2 regions of the Paenibacillus hunanensis genome follow, and region 1 is predicted to be linked to the other one. Evidence: riboswitches for the same ligand, from Rfam matches in the RefSeq annotation. Region 1 holds a riboswitch; the other holds the start of a gene.
The links. Region 1 has a riboswitch for S-adenosylmethionine ahead of metA (homoserine O-acetyltransferase MetA). Riboswitches for the same ligand answer to the same signal wherever they lie in the genome.
Positions count from the first base shown of each region.

Region 2: another riboswitch for S-adenosylmethionine. It lies ahead of SK066_RS05075 (methionine ABC transporter ATP-binding protein); the one in region 1 lies ahead of metA (homoserine O-acetyltransferase MetA).

Region 1 covers NZ_CP139194.1:4,076,727-4,084,263, forward strand. The annotation lists gene SK066_RS16555 (aminotransferase class V-fold PLP-dependent enzyme) at 1-685, opposite strand, end outside; gene SK066_RS16560 (PLP-dependent transferase) at 691-1,881, opposite strand; gene SK066_RS16565 (DUF6756 family protein) at 1,937-2,407, opposite strand; gene metA (homoserine O-acetyltransferase MetA) at 2,409-3,350, opposite strand; SAM riboswitch class I at 3,497-3,633, opposite strand; gene corA (magnesium/cobalt transporter CorA) at 4,155-5,090, shown strand; gene SK066_RS16580 (HAD-IA family hydrolase) at 5,444-7,537, opposite strand, start outside.
Region 2 covers NZ_CP139194.1:1,274,871-1,282,407, forward strand. The annotation lists gene SK066_RS05050 (Cof-type HAD-IIB family hydrolase) at 1-695, shown strand, start outside; gene SK066_RS05055 (DUF456 domain-containing protein) at 1,017-1,517, shown strand; gene SK066_RS05060 (putative polysaccharide biosynthesis protein) at 1,747-3,363, shown strand; gene SK066_RS05065 (thioredoxin family protein) at 3,540-3,896, shown strand; gene SK066_RS05070 (COX15/CtaA family protein) at 4,272-5,273, shown strand; SAM riboswitch class I at 5,807-5,959, shown strand; gene SK066_RS05075 (methionine ABC transporter ATP-binding protein) at 6,090-7,109, shown strand; gene SK066_RS05080 (methionine ABC transporter permease) at 7,106-7,537, shown strand, end outside.

The DNA of each region.
Region 1 (7,537 bases):
TATCCACTCCAAGCTCAATCGGACGCTGGTAATACGGGGTCATAAACGTATTATCCAGCATCGTCAGCAGATGATGCTCCTTCGCCCATTCGGTCACCGCATGAATATCGGTGATTTTCAGCGTTGGATTGGAAGGTGTCTCCATATAAACCGCGCGCGTATTCGGACGCAAAGCCGCCTTCACCTGCTCCAGATCGGTCATATCCACAAAGCTAATCTCAATATTCAAACGATTCAGCACCGTTGTCAGCAAACGATACGTACCACCGTACACATCCTCGGTTACGATCACATGCTCACCTGCGGATAGCAGCAGGAAGGCCGTTGAGATCGCCGCCATACCAGAAGCAAAAGCAAAGCCTCTCGCTCCGCCTTCCAGCACCGCAATATAGTCCTCCAGCGCTTGACGTGTAGGATTACCGGAACGACTGTAATCATGCTGTGGTGGATTCAGAATATCATCCTGATGAAAGGTCGATGCCTGATAGATCGGCACGCTGGATGCACCCGTGGTCGGATCAACGGAACCGTTAAAATGAATCAGCTTTGTTTCCAGACTACGCGGTGGAATCGCACGTTTTGATGCCGTGCTGCCAGAAGTAGCAGACGCTGTAGAATCTGAAGCGGAATTTGTTGTGCCTGTATCTGTTCCTGTATTCGGCTGATTTGAATTGTTTTCATTCATTCCATTCACGCTCCTTCAACTTCCAGACGAGCCGCTTCCAGCGCTGCATCCAGATCAGCAATCAGATCATCTACATGCTCAATTCCGACTGAGAAGCGCAGCAGACGATCGTCCACGCCTACCGCCTCACGAATTTCCAACGGAATATCCGCATGGGTTTGTACCGTTGGATACGTCATCAACGACTCGACACCGCCCAAACTTTCCGCAAAGGCAATGAGCTTAATATGACGCAAAATCGGTGCAATATAGCGTGCATCTGTTACTTTGAATGAGAAGATGCCTGTATTTCCGCTTGATTGACGATTCTGTACCTCATAGCCCGGATGATCGGGCAGGCCTGGATGGAATACCTGAGCAATCTGAGGATGCTGCTGCAGATGCTTGGCAATCGTGAGTGCATTATATTCATGACGCTCCATACGTAGCGCCAGCGTCTTCATCCCTCTCATGAGCTGGTACGAATCACTTGGCGATAGTACGCCGCCAATCGAGTTGTGCAGGAAGGCAATTTCTTCCGATATTTCTGTACCCTTGGTGATGATCAGCCCTGCGAGTACGTCATTGTGTCCACCCAGATATTTACTCGCACTATGAATAACGATGTCTGCCCCCAGCTCGATCGGACGCTGGAAAAATGGTGTCAGCAACGTATTATCCACAATCGTTAGTAGCTGATGCTGCTTCGCCCAGCCTGTTACCGCAGCGATATCCGTGATCATCATGAGCGGATTGGTCGGCGTTTCAATAAATACGGCACGCGTATTGTCCTGACGTACACGCTCCAGCGCGTCCAGATCATTCGTATCCACATACGAAGCACTTACACCGAACCTCGACATAATGCGCTCCAGCAAACGATACGTACCGCCGTACAGATCAAGCGAGACGATCAGATGATCGCCCTGACCGAACATCGCAAAGATCGTTTGCAGCGCTGCCATACCAGAGCTACAGGCAAAGCCTGCATCGCCCGATTCCAGCTCAGCTACAGATTGCTCCAACACCGCGCGAGTCGGATTCGTCGTCCGAATATAGTCAAAGCCTGTACTTTTACCAAGCTCTGGATGACGGAATGCCGTCGATTGATAAATAGGGAAATTAATAGCTCCTGTTACCGGCTCGTCTACCGATCCGATCTGGGCAAGCCGGCTTTCAATACTAAGCGATGATTCCTGATTCTTTTTGTACGTCATGCGTTACGTCCTCCTCAGATATCCAAATCAACTATCATTTCTAATCATCTCTACCTTATGCAGTATCCAACCCTGAACGCTTGCAGATGATAAACTCTCCATGCTCGTTCTCACATAGCAACCATCCATAATCGTTAGAACAAATATAGTATTCAAAAAAACGACATTCCGCGATTACATGTACCATTTCGTCCAATGTTAAAGCAAGCACATGATGTCGCTCATTATCTTCATCTACGATAAATAGTAGCTTCTGATTCGCCCGCATATCCGAATCGCAGTATTGGCGAACGATATGCTCGATTCCCATATATGACTGATCGTCGTCCGAATGCTGTCTATGCACTACATGTCTCAGTTCAAGCCACCATGCACGAGGTACACCACCCACATACATACTCTCAATGGCTCGAATCACCTCTTCTGTAGCAGGAACTTCATGATCGCGAATATTCCCGGTCAAGCACGCTTCTTCCAGCTCCTGACGCAAACTGCGATGGAGCGAATGCTCTTCGTACGTGTCCATATCAAATCGAATACAGACCTGCCTGAGCTTTTTCCGCTTCCAGATCGTACGGTGTTTCCTGGTAGACGTAATAGTTCAGCCAGTTGGAAAATAGTAGATTGGCATGTGCACGCCATTTGGACGGTGGTGTACGCGTTGGGTCATCGTTTGGAAAATAGTTTTTCGGTACGGCAATATCCATACCTTTAGCAATATCGCGGTCATATTCCCATTTGAGCGACAGCGGATCATATTCCGAGTGCCCCGTAACGAAAATCTGCTTCCCATCCTGCGTAGCTACGATATAGATGCCTGCCTCATCTGATTCAGACAAAATTTCAAGCCCTGGCACATTCTCGATATCCTCGCGGCGCACTTCCGTATGACGGGAATGGGGTGCATAGTACCACTCATCAAACCCACGTAGCAGCGGTACATTGCTCTTATTGAGCGTGTGCGGGAATACGCCGAAGCATTTCTCTGGCAAATCCACCTTTGGAACACCAAAGTGGTGATACAGCCCTGCCTGTGAAGCCCAACAGATATGCATCGTCGACGTCACATTTGTTTTGCTCCAGTCGAAGATTTCCTGAATCTCCTCCCAGTAGTTCACATCCTCGAATTCCATCGTTTCCACCGGTGCGCCTGTGACGATCAGACCATCAAAGCGCAGATGCTTCACTTCAGGGAATGTTTTATAAAAGGTATTCAGGTACTCTGCCGATGTGTTTTTGGAAATGTGCGAGCGAGTATGCAGCAGGTACACATCCACCTGTAGTGGACTGTTACTGAGCAAACGCAGCAGCTGCGTCTCGGTCGTTTCCTTCGTTGGCATCAGGTTGAGCAGAGCGATGCGCAGTGGACGAATGTCCTGCTGGTAGGCACGCGACTCGTCCATTACGAAAATATTTTCTCCGGTCAGAATTTCCTTTGCCGGTAAGCTGTCAGGGATTTTGATTGGCATTGTCATTCACTCCTTATAGATGGTTGGTCATGCAGCGAAAAGCGTGCCCGTATAGTGAAAGGAGGTGCGCAAATACGCAAAAAGACCTTTCTCGATGGAGCTGAGAAAGGTCGTATACGCAAACAAGCTGCGTCTGTATAGCGCCTCTCTCATCTGTCAGCAGATACCAGATACTTCATCGTAGGATGTACCTGTATCTCTGCTAGAATTAGCACCGTACAGTATATGACTGCCGGTTGCCGGGCTTCATAGGGCTAGTCCCTCCGCCTGCTCTTGATAAGATTCGCTGTATTTGATTATGGGGTAAAACAGGAAATACGGAATTACTTATACCATAATTTATACTACTTCCCTACCTATCGTCAAGAGAATGTTCAGCCGATAAAGATGTTATACACGTGTAGATAGGAGCAAATTAGTCAGCAGAATCGCATACAAACACCAAAATTCTTTTTCATTTCATCCACTGTGAGAAAATCACTAATACTAGACTTGAAAGCCTGCTGTCTCCACGGTATACTTAACAAGTATTTGACGTATTTTCATGTTTTTCATAAAACATTGCGTATACGATATCATTCAAAACTGATCATAAAGAGGTGAATTTCAAGATGGAAGGCGACCCGAGGACCAGCTTGCCGCAACGATATACCCAATCACAGGAATGGAACGACAATAGGATACCGGAGGAGCGCGCCATGTTGAAAAGATCATTTTCATATAATAGCGAAGCTTAACAGAAGTGTGTACAATTGCCGTCTCTTTTCCTGCTCATTTTAAAATGAAAAAGGAGTAGAGCATACTATGAAAATTCGGCACGTAAACGCCGGCAATTTCACGCTGGTTGAGGATGTTAACGAAACACTGATTGCACCGGAGGAAGGCTTTTACTGGATTGACGCTGGTCTTGATGATCTGATCCTGCTTCAACCTCTCTTTATGCTACATGATCTGGCGGTTGAGGACATGATGGGCGATGAAGAGCAGCGGCCAAAAATCGAGATTTACGAAAATCACTACTTTATCGTTGTGAACAGTATTCGTTTTGACGATGAAGAGATTTTTTTGCGCGCACTGAACATTTTCCTGGGACGTCATTTTATTATTACGGTGACCAAGCAGAAGATTAGCGAGCTGCGCACGCTTAAGCCGATTTTGTGGGAAGAGGAAGTTAGTCGTCCTGACAAATTCATGTACTTGCTCGTCGATCTGGTGGTCGATAACTACTTTACAGTAGGTGACCGGATTGAGGATCAGATTGAACGGCTTGAGGAAAGTATTCTGATGAGCACGAAAAAATCGCATTTGAACGAAATTATCGGTTTGCGCGGTGAGATTCTGTGGCTCAAGCGTGTACTCGGCCCACAGCGCGAGGTGATCAATACGCTGAACAAAAAGGATCTGCGTCTGATCGATGATCAATTGCAAAAGTATTTTAGTGACGTGTACGAGAATGCGGTCAAAGTATCCGAGATGTTCGATACATTCCGCGATCTGATGGGCAACTTACGAGAAGCCTATCAGTCCAGTATCGCCAACCGTGCCAATGAAATTATGCGCGTGTTTACCGCGATTACGACGATATTCATGCCGCTGACGGTGATTACCGGTATTTATGGGATGAACTTTGAAAATATGCCTGAGCTCAAATGGCATTTTGGCTATCCGATGGTCATTGGTATTATGATCGCGCTCGGTCTGACGATGTTCTTTACGTTCCGTAAAAAGGATTGGATCTGAACAGTTGGAGGTCATTTCTCCCCGGCCTGTTATTCCGATCCAGTTACAAAGACTCGTAAGACAGCTGTGATCCGAAAAATGAATACCTATTGGTACACGACACTTATTATAGTGATGCTAGTAGAAAATGCGTGTTATAGACAACTTATATAAAAGCCCCTTTCACTCAGGAAAGGGGCTTTTATTATTTCATATTGGTTTGGTTTGATATTTGTTTGATATTCGCTCTATATACGATTTAGATCCGCTTTAGATCCACTTCCATTTTATATTGCTGTATAGACTTGCATCCTGCTTGACGATGTGACGAATGGTTTGCAAAACAGCACCTATCCCTCACACTACCATCTTCATTACGGAATCTCCATCCAGCGCTCCATCGTCTCCGCATTCAAGTGCTCTAGACTGGCAACGGTGAAGTGAGCATTATCCATAATATGATGCAGGCTGACGCCGATCGTCTTCATCCCTGCCTGACGCACGGATTGCAGACAATCCGGTGAATCCTCAATCACCATACAATGGTACGGGTGAATGCCGACCGACTCCGCTGCGAGAATGAAGCCTTCTGGATCTGGCTTCGGATGTGTAATATCCTGTGCCTGCACGATCGATGAGAAATAATGCTCCATACCGAGTCGCTCCATAATGCGACGTGCATCAGGACGATCCGAGGCGAGCAGTACAGCTACATTTTGCTCGCGTAGCTGAATGAGTAGATCCTCTGCACCTGGTAGCAGGAATTCGCGTTTAAGCTGCTCTACATCCATCGTCTCGACTCGTAAAATAGGCGCTTCGATATGATCTGCCTGTACCGTTTTCTTCGCAGGCGGTGCTTCCGCTCCGGCTCCTTTGGCTGCTGCACCTGCATCCTGTGCTTTGGCAGCTTCCTTGCTGCTTGTGTCGTTCTTTTTCAGCTGCTTTTTGCTAGAGCCCGCAGATTCCTTTTGTCCAGCATCTGCATGGCGCGTCGCTGCACTAGGATCAGGAGCAGACGATACGGACGCTTGCTTGGTCTTCTCGTCTTCTTTGTTCTTTTTGTCCTCTGCATCGGCCGCTGCCTGTGCTTCCGCTTCTTTGCGACTTTCGTTTTCATTGTGACGCTTTAACGAAGCTTCCGCATGGGCAGCTCGCTGCGACTCCTGCTCAGTACGCTCGGACTCTTCCTCTGGAATGGCATCCGGCGTATACGCCTCGGCATAGCTTGTATCCTCCATGCTCGGCATCGGGATGAGTACACCCTCCAGACCGAAAATGACCGCCTTGAGCGTCCGGTTCTTGATCTCCAGTGGACGTGTCATCGCAACGACACGCTGCTCATCATAATGCGATATCGTCAGCGGCTCACCGCGAATGATACGATAGGTCGTCATATTTTGTTCAATCGTAATATCCAGCAGACGGTTCTGGAATTGTACACGGAAGCTATAGCGCGTCCAGTTCGGCGGTAGCTTAGGTTCAAAATGCAGGATGCCATTGTGCTGACGCATCCCTGCGAATCCGCCAACAATCGTCAGCCAGCTGCCTGCCATCGATGCGGCGTGAATCCCGTCTTTAACATTGTTATGGAAGTCATCCAGATCCATACGTGCCGATTGAATAAAGAACTCGTATGCCGGGTCCATCGTACCCAGCTCGGCAGCAATAATCGCATGAATAGCCGCAGATAGGGACGAATCATGCGTTGTCAGTGGCTCATAGTAGCCATAGTTACGTACCTTTTCGATCTTGGTGAATCGATGACCGAGCAAATACATCGCCAGGATCAAATCCGCTTGCTTGAGCACCTGATGACGATAAATCACGAGTGGGTGGTAATGCAGCAACAGCGGATATTTATCGGATGGCGTATTTTCAAAGTCCCAGATTCCTTTATCCAGGAACGAATCATCCTGTCCGATCAGACCGCTCTGGCGATGGATATAAATCGCATCTGCCGCACGTTCCCATACGTCAATCTCCTCGTCGGTCAGCCCCATCGGACTACCAAGTAACGATTCATAGTTGGCAAAGTCATTTTCTTTCCAGTGTTTTAGCTTGCGTGCAGTAAATTCCAGCTGATCCTTTACCATCATATTGGTGTAGGTGTTGTTGTTCACAATCGCTGTATATTCATCCGGGCCAGTTACTCCATTAATACAGAAGCCTTTACCTGGAATCCAGTCACCTACTGACAGGAAGAAGCGACAGGTCTCCACGAGCATCTCCAGACCCTTTGTTTGCAGGAAGTTCTCGTCATCGGTCGCTTCTGCGTATTGAATGACCGCATGTGCCACATCGGCATTAATATGATACTGCGCCGTACCACCTGGATAGTATGCAGATACCTCTTCACCACCAATAGTACGCCACGGATACAGTGCGCCCAGTGCAGCCATTTCGACCGCACGCTCACGCGCCTTCGGCAGCGTATGATAGCGGAATTCCAGCAACTGATGTGCTAGCTC
Region 2 (7,537 bases), 2.8 Mb from region 1:
ATGATCATGAAATCTCGCTAGAGACAAGCAAATGGATTCATAAAGCGATGGACGAAGGTATTCATGTCTGCCTGTCGACTGGACGCGCTGCCAGCAGTGCACTGCCTTACGGACAGGAGCTTGGACTGGAAACACCGATGGTGACAGTAAACGGTAGCGAAGTGTGGAAATCTCCCCGTGAGCTGTATCGCCGTACATTGCTTGATCCTGCTGCTGTGCGTCGTATGCACGAGCTGGCTGTCGAAAAGGAAGTCTGGTTCTGGGCATACTCTGTGGAGCGTCTGTACAATCGGGATCAATGGTTGCAGGAGGAGCAGGCATTTGAAGATATCGAATGGCTGAAATTTGGCTATAATACAAAGGATCATGAGCTTCGTCATGATATTCTGATGGAGTTACAGCAGATGGGCGGTCTGGAGGTATCCAACTCCTCACCTGATAATCTGGAGATCAATCCACTCGGCATTAACAAAGCGACAGGTATCGCTGAAGTGTGCAAGCTGCTCGATATTGATATGTCTGAGGTCGTGGCCGTTGGCGATAGCCTGAACGATCTGGCAGTCATTCAAGCGGTAGGTCTGGGCGTGGCGATGGGCAATGCGCAGGATACGGTAAAGCAGGAGGCTGACCTCGTAGTAGCCAGCAACAATGAGGATGGAATCGTCGAAGTGATTCGCGATCATATTCTGGTTTGATCGAAAATGATCGAGAGTGTGCAGTAGATGGGTACGATCGATCCAGGCACCATAGATCACATCGATTGCCGATCGTACTCACCATAAATCGCATTGATTGCTAATAACACTCACCATAGATCAGATCGGCGATCGCCATCGCAGACAGGTTAAATGAAACGAGCCGACATCATCGTTAACGTATCTATATTCGTACAAACCATGTTTTTGAAACGAATGTGTCACCTGAGCAGTATATAGGTATACAAAGATTACATCTTGCTTCTAAGATGAACATTCGTCAGGTGCATTTTGCTGTACCTATACAAGGAGAGACAATTCATGGTGCTTGAAATTGTAGGTTGGACGCTGGTCATTGCCCTGTTTATTATCGGGATGATCGGTACCGTATATCCGGTGCTGCCCTCGGTGGTCGCGATCTATTTTGCCTTTTTCGTATATGGGTGGTTTTTCACGTTTGATCGTTATGATGTATGGTTCTGGATTATTCAGACGCTCATTGTAGTTGTGCTGGTAGTAGCTGATTATCTGGTCGGTGCCTACGGAACGAAGAAATTCGGTGGCTCGCGCTTGGCGATTATTTTATCCGTTGTTGGTCTGATTGTAGGGCCGTGGGTAATCCCCGCATTTGGTCTAATTCTCGGCCCATTGATCGGTGCGGTAGCTGCTGAGCTGATTCAAGGGCGTGATGTGAACAGTGCACTGCGTGTAGGCTGGGGAACGGTGCTAGGCTTGTTCGCCAGTGCAGTTGTTAAAATCATTTTACAGATCGCGATGATCGGGATCTGGATTTTCTGGATTACTTGGATCGGGATTCAATAATAGCTAAGCGAGTCCTTTTCATATGTCGCATTGCGAAGCATACCAATCCATGTCTATAATAGAAATGCTGACGTAACAACACGACCGGAAGGCCAATCAGCCTTCCGGTTTTTTGGCATGATCCGCTGGTCACAGTGGGCTGTACATACGGATTCATCTGGCTGTACCATGCGAAGTTATGATCATCTTCGTTTGATGATCCATGAAGTGTGAGAGAAGGGGAATTATTTTGTCTAAAGGCGAATCATTCATTAAAGGTACGATTATTCTGGCAGCCGCTGCGCTGGTAGCGCGTGTGCTTGGCCTTGTCCAGCGGGTGCCGCTGGAGCATATGCTCGGCTTCTCTGGGGACGCTTCGTTTACACTTGCCAACAACGTTTATCTGATGCTACTGGCGGTAGCGACTGCGGGAATACCGAGCACATTGAGTAAAATGGTGTCCGAGCGCTATGCACTGGGACGTCCACATGAAGCGCAGCGCATTTACTATGCGGCGCTGTTATTTGCCGGTGGAGCAGGGATTGTAATGACATTGCTGATGTATATTGGTGCGCCGTATTATGCAGCACTGGCCAAAGAGCCTACTGCAGCATTGTCACTTCAGGCAATTGCGCCATCCCTGCTACTGTTCCCGGCGATTGCGATGATGCGTGGATATTTCCAGGGACGTAATATGATGTCCGCTGGTGGTATTTCGCAGATTATCGAGCAATTTGCACGTGTATTTACAGCGATTGTGCTCGCTTATGTGCTATTACGTATTGGATATGGCGATACAGAGGTGGCGGCAGGCGCGTCGTTTGGTAGCGTACTTGGTAGTGTAGGGGCATTTCTCGTGATGGTCTATTACACATTGAAGCTGCGCAAGCAGGATGCGGCGAACCGCATGGGGATAGAACGTACAGGCTCTGAAACGATTATCCCGCTTCGTCAAATTTACGGCGATATTTTCAAATTATCGATTCCGATCGTGATCTCGTCTCTGACGATTCCAGCGGTCAATTTTATCGACGGAACGCTTATCAAGCCTTTATTGATCGGCAATGTAGGCGATGCAGCCGCAACAGCCGCACTCGGTATTCTCGGTACGCGCGCACAAAGTATTGCAGGTATTCCGCCAATTCTAGCGATTGCACTCAGTACATCGCTCATTCCGGTCATTTCCGCAGCATATGCACGGAAGGAAGAGGATAATCTGAAACGCCAGATTTCACTCGCACTGCGCATTTCGGTGCTGACAGGTATTCCGATCGTGCTCATGCTCACGACAGCGGCGTATTCGATTAACGGTCTGTTGTTTAGTAACACAGAGGGCGCAGGCATTATCGCATTGCTGACGCTCGGCACGATTTTCCAGATTACGATGATGACGACGAACTCGATGCTGATCGGGATTAATAAAGTCAATCTGTCGATGGTACATGTACTATGTGGGATTGCTGTGAAGCTGCTACTAAGCGTACTGCTGGCGCCACTGCTCGGTATCTACGGTATCATCACTGCAACAGGTCTCTGTTTCCTGCTGATCACGATACTTAATCTGCGTTCACTGCGTCAGGTCGTTGCGTTCTCCGTACTTGGCAATCGCTGGATCGGCTTCCTTGTGACGATTGCGGTGCTGACTGTAGCAGGCTTGTTGTGTAACGAAGCAGGCATCGCGCTGACTGCATGGATGAACCACAGGGTTGCATTTTTCATCGGTTGTTGTATGGTAGGAGTAGCGACACTGGTTATCTATCCAGTCTTGCTCGTTCTGCTGCGTGTAGTACGCTCGGAGGAGCTGTCCTCCTATCCACGTCCACTGCGTAGAGTACTGGCGCCGTTAATGCGACTCCAGCGTGGCTGAATATCTTGATCAAAGGGATCGAATGGTTGGGATGTCTGTCGATATGGATATAGCGTAATACAACAAAAGGCAGATAGAACGTTTGAAATAGGGCATTGGTATTTGTAAAACGAATATCTGTGAATGACCACTGTCCCTTAGCGATTCATTCATATTTCTTATGAGGAGGAAAAGATATGCAAACTATTAATACAAGCGAAAGCTTCCATACAACCATTGCTTCACCTGAGCTGACGATTGCGGTATTCAAAGCCGACTGGTGTGTCGATTGTAAATTTATTGATCCATTCATGCCAGAGGTGGAGCAGCAATACAGCAACCGCCTGCGTCTCGTTGAAGTGGATGTGGACGGTGTCGGCGATGTGAGTCAGGAACAAAATATTCTGGGCATTCCAAGCTTTGTCGCTTATGCGAATGGTAAGGAACTGATCCGTTTCGTAAACAAAGCCCGCAAATCGCGCCAGGAGATTGAACAGTTCCTGGATCGTGCGGTTGAGGTGTATGGGGCGTTGAATGCACAAGCGGCAGAGTAAAGTGTGCAATAACAATACGATGTAGAACAATGAAAAGAATGGTCTCTGAGCAAATCGGAGATCATTCTTTTTTCATTTAGAAGGTAATGGGAAGCCGAACGTCCAGCTCCACTGCGACTACGCTTCTAACGCCAGATATTATGCTGCAAGATTATCTACTTTCTATATTTATCCCTGTGTATCTCGTCTCATTAACTACAATATATACAGGCTGTAATTGGGAACGTTATACAATCGCTACAACGCCTCAAAATGGTTATAAATAGATCAACGATTTGTCACAAACCCGATGGTAGTAATGACGCTAGATTCGCTATAATGAATAGTGACTTCACATGAACGTCACTACTAATTTAATAGCGGGTGATTTTAATTATGGCACGTAAGCCACTGATAACGATTCAGCATTTGAAATGGTTAAGCTATATAACCTGTTTGGCTATGTTTCTCGCAACAATGGGCGGTCTGGTCGTGACCAAGACTGGATCAGGACTGGGCTGTGGGCGCGAATGGCCGCTTTGTCATGGTCAATTCATCCCTGCATATACGATCTCATCCTTGATTGAGTATACGCACCGAATGGTTAGTGGTTTTGCAGGTTTGACAGCACTATTTTCATTCATCGGTTTTATCTTTTTTAACAAAAATAAAGAATTACGTCTTTATGCGGTACTAACTCTAATCTTTGTCGTATTGCAAGCGATTATGGGCGCATTGGCTGTAGTATTTTCTCAGTCCTCAGCAATCATGGCATTGCACTTCGGCTTCTCCATGATCGCTTTCTCCAGCTCCATGCTGATGGCGTTCACAGCACGCAGATTGCATAAATATCAGCGTACACATACCTACGAGAACCAGCCACCTGTTAGCAAAGGCTTCCGTAACCTGACATGGTTCTCAACCATCTTTACGTATATCGTCGTATACACAGGTGCATTCGTAACGCACACCGATTCACGAGGCGGCTGCTCCGGCTTCCCGCTCTGTAACGGTGCCGTTATCCCTGAGCTATCCGGCGGCGTTGGCGTAGCCTTCCTGCACCGCGCAGCAGCACTTGCACTGGTCATCGTGATCGCCATTCTCGGTCACTACGCCTATCGTCACCACCCAAATAACCCGAGTATCCGTAAAATGGGTATCGTTGCTGTCGTATTCATCCTACTGCAATTCGTAAGCGGCGCAGTTAACATCTTCACCATGGACGTGCCAGAAGTCTACTTCTTCGCAACGATGGCACACACTCTGCTCATCCAGTTCCTGTTCGGTATCCTCTGCTACATGAGCCTCCGAACCTGGCAACTAAGCCGCAAATCATACGCCGAATCCAACGTACACCAACAAAAACCCAACAACCCCGGCGTCCCTGTAACTCGTTAATTTAAAAGAGTATAAATGTAAACGAGCCAATATAATAAGCCTTCTCCAAAGCTGTGCTTCGACGTTCTCATGCGCCGAAGTACAGCTTTTTTACAACTCAACATCTCCATACTCAATCTATCCCCATAGACGATTTTACAATCTAGCAACCTAGTAACTTAACAAACTACCTACTTACCCACTCCCCTCTTATAAAGCTGGTTTGTACACCACCCTACCGCTATTGCATGAGCTCTACCCGCACACGCACAGAACGAAGGGAAGGAAATAAGGGGAAAGGACGATTTTGGAGGGGCGGGAATCTACAGTAAATTCCTAATCCGTAGATTCCCGCGGCTCCACTGAGTCCGTCCCCTTATTCCTTCCCGAAGTGGTTGCTGCCAAACAACCACATGCCCCCTCCGTCTACTCCCCCCAGCTTAATCCCAAAATGAACATTTGCAGAAATTAATGAAAAATCCCCATTTTCCACTTTACAAAGATTGTGAAGTTCAATATACTGAGTAAAGATTTTCATTCGATGTTTTCATATTTTCTTATCGAGAGTGGTGGAGGGACTGGCCCGATGAAGCCCGGCAACCGATTTTGAGAATGGCAGCTTGCCTTTTCAAAATGACATGGTGCTAAATCCTACAAAATGACGGCTGTACAGCAATGGAACAGTCTGTGATTTTGGCAGATGAGAAGGCAATATCTTACGGATAGAGAGCCCTTTTCTGCAGAAAATGGGCTCTTTTTGTGTATAAAAAAGAACCGGCTGAAAATAGATTGAACGAAATCGCATGCAGACCGACAACCGGGAGGAGGACCTCAAGCTTGATTCGTCTTGAACATGTAACCAAAGTTTATGGTAAAGGTAAAAATACAACGCCCGCACTGAGCGATCTGGATCTATCCATTGAAAAAGGTGAGATTTTCGGAGTGATCGGACATTCAGGAGCAGGTAAAAGTACACTAATTCGCTGTATTAATCTGCTAGAACGTCCAACATCAGGTCATATCTGGATCGATGGTGTAGATTTGACTAAGCTGGGCAAGGGAGCATTGCAGACGCGCCGCCGCAAGATCGGCATGATCTTTCAGCATTTTAATCTGCTATCATCGGCAACGGTCTACGATAACATTGCTTTCCCACTTCGTCTGGCTAAGACACCAGAAAAGAACATTCGTACTCGGGTTGATGAATTATTGAAGCTCGTTGGACTGGAAGCACATGCACAGAAATATCCAGCCCAGCTGTCTGGTGGACAAAAGCAGCGTGTCGGTATCGCTCGCGCACTATCGAGTGACCCGGATGTACTGCTCTGTGATGAAGCGACATCTGCGCTTGATCCACAGACTACGGATTCCATCTTGAAGCTGCTGCTTGATATTAATCAGCGCTTCAACCTGACGATTGTACTGATCACACACGAGATGAATGTTATTCAAAGCATTTGTGATCGTGTCGCGGTTATTCATCAGGGTGGCATTGTAGAGCAGGGACCTGTCGCTGAGGTGTTTTTGAAGCCGCAGCATCCGATCACACGTGATTTTATCACTCGTGAATCCAGCCATAGTGAGCTGCTAGATGCTGTGCTTGCTGGGCCACACAGTGAATCATCGCTGGCTGTGAAGATTTCCTTCCTCGGCGATAAGACGTATGAATCCATCATGTCACGTACCGTACGTGAGACTGGCGTAGACTTTGCCATCTTGCAGGGAACGATATCCACACTCAAAAGTGTGCCATACGGTCAATTGATCGTACGCTTTGACGGAGCACCAGCTGCCATCCAGCAGACGCTGGACAAGTTGACGGCAAAAGGTCTGAATGTGGAGGTGATGGAATCATGAGTAATTTTGGTGAACTGGATTTTTCCCAGATTGACTGGAATGAATTTGGTACGGCAACGATTGAAACACTACAAATGATCGGTGCCTCTGGATTGTTTACCCTACTGATCGGATTGCCACTCGGTATCATGCTATTTATGACATCGCGCTCGACTTCGCCGGTGCTCAAAGGTGTGTACTCCGTGATCTCAGTCATTGTGAACATCCTGCGCTCGGTGCCCTTCATCATCCTGATCGTAGCCTTGCTGCCGCTGACGGATCTGCTCGTCGGTACAACGATTGGTGTATTAGGAACCATTCCGCCGCTTGTTATTGCCGCTGCGCCGTTCTTTGCACGACTGGTTGAGACTGCATTGCGTGAAGTTGATCGTGGTGTGATCGAGGCGGCGTATGCGATGGGAGCATCCACCGGACAGGTCATTGGTCGC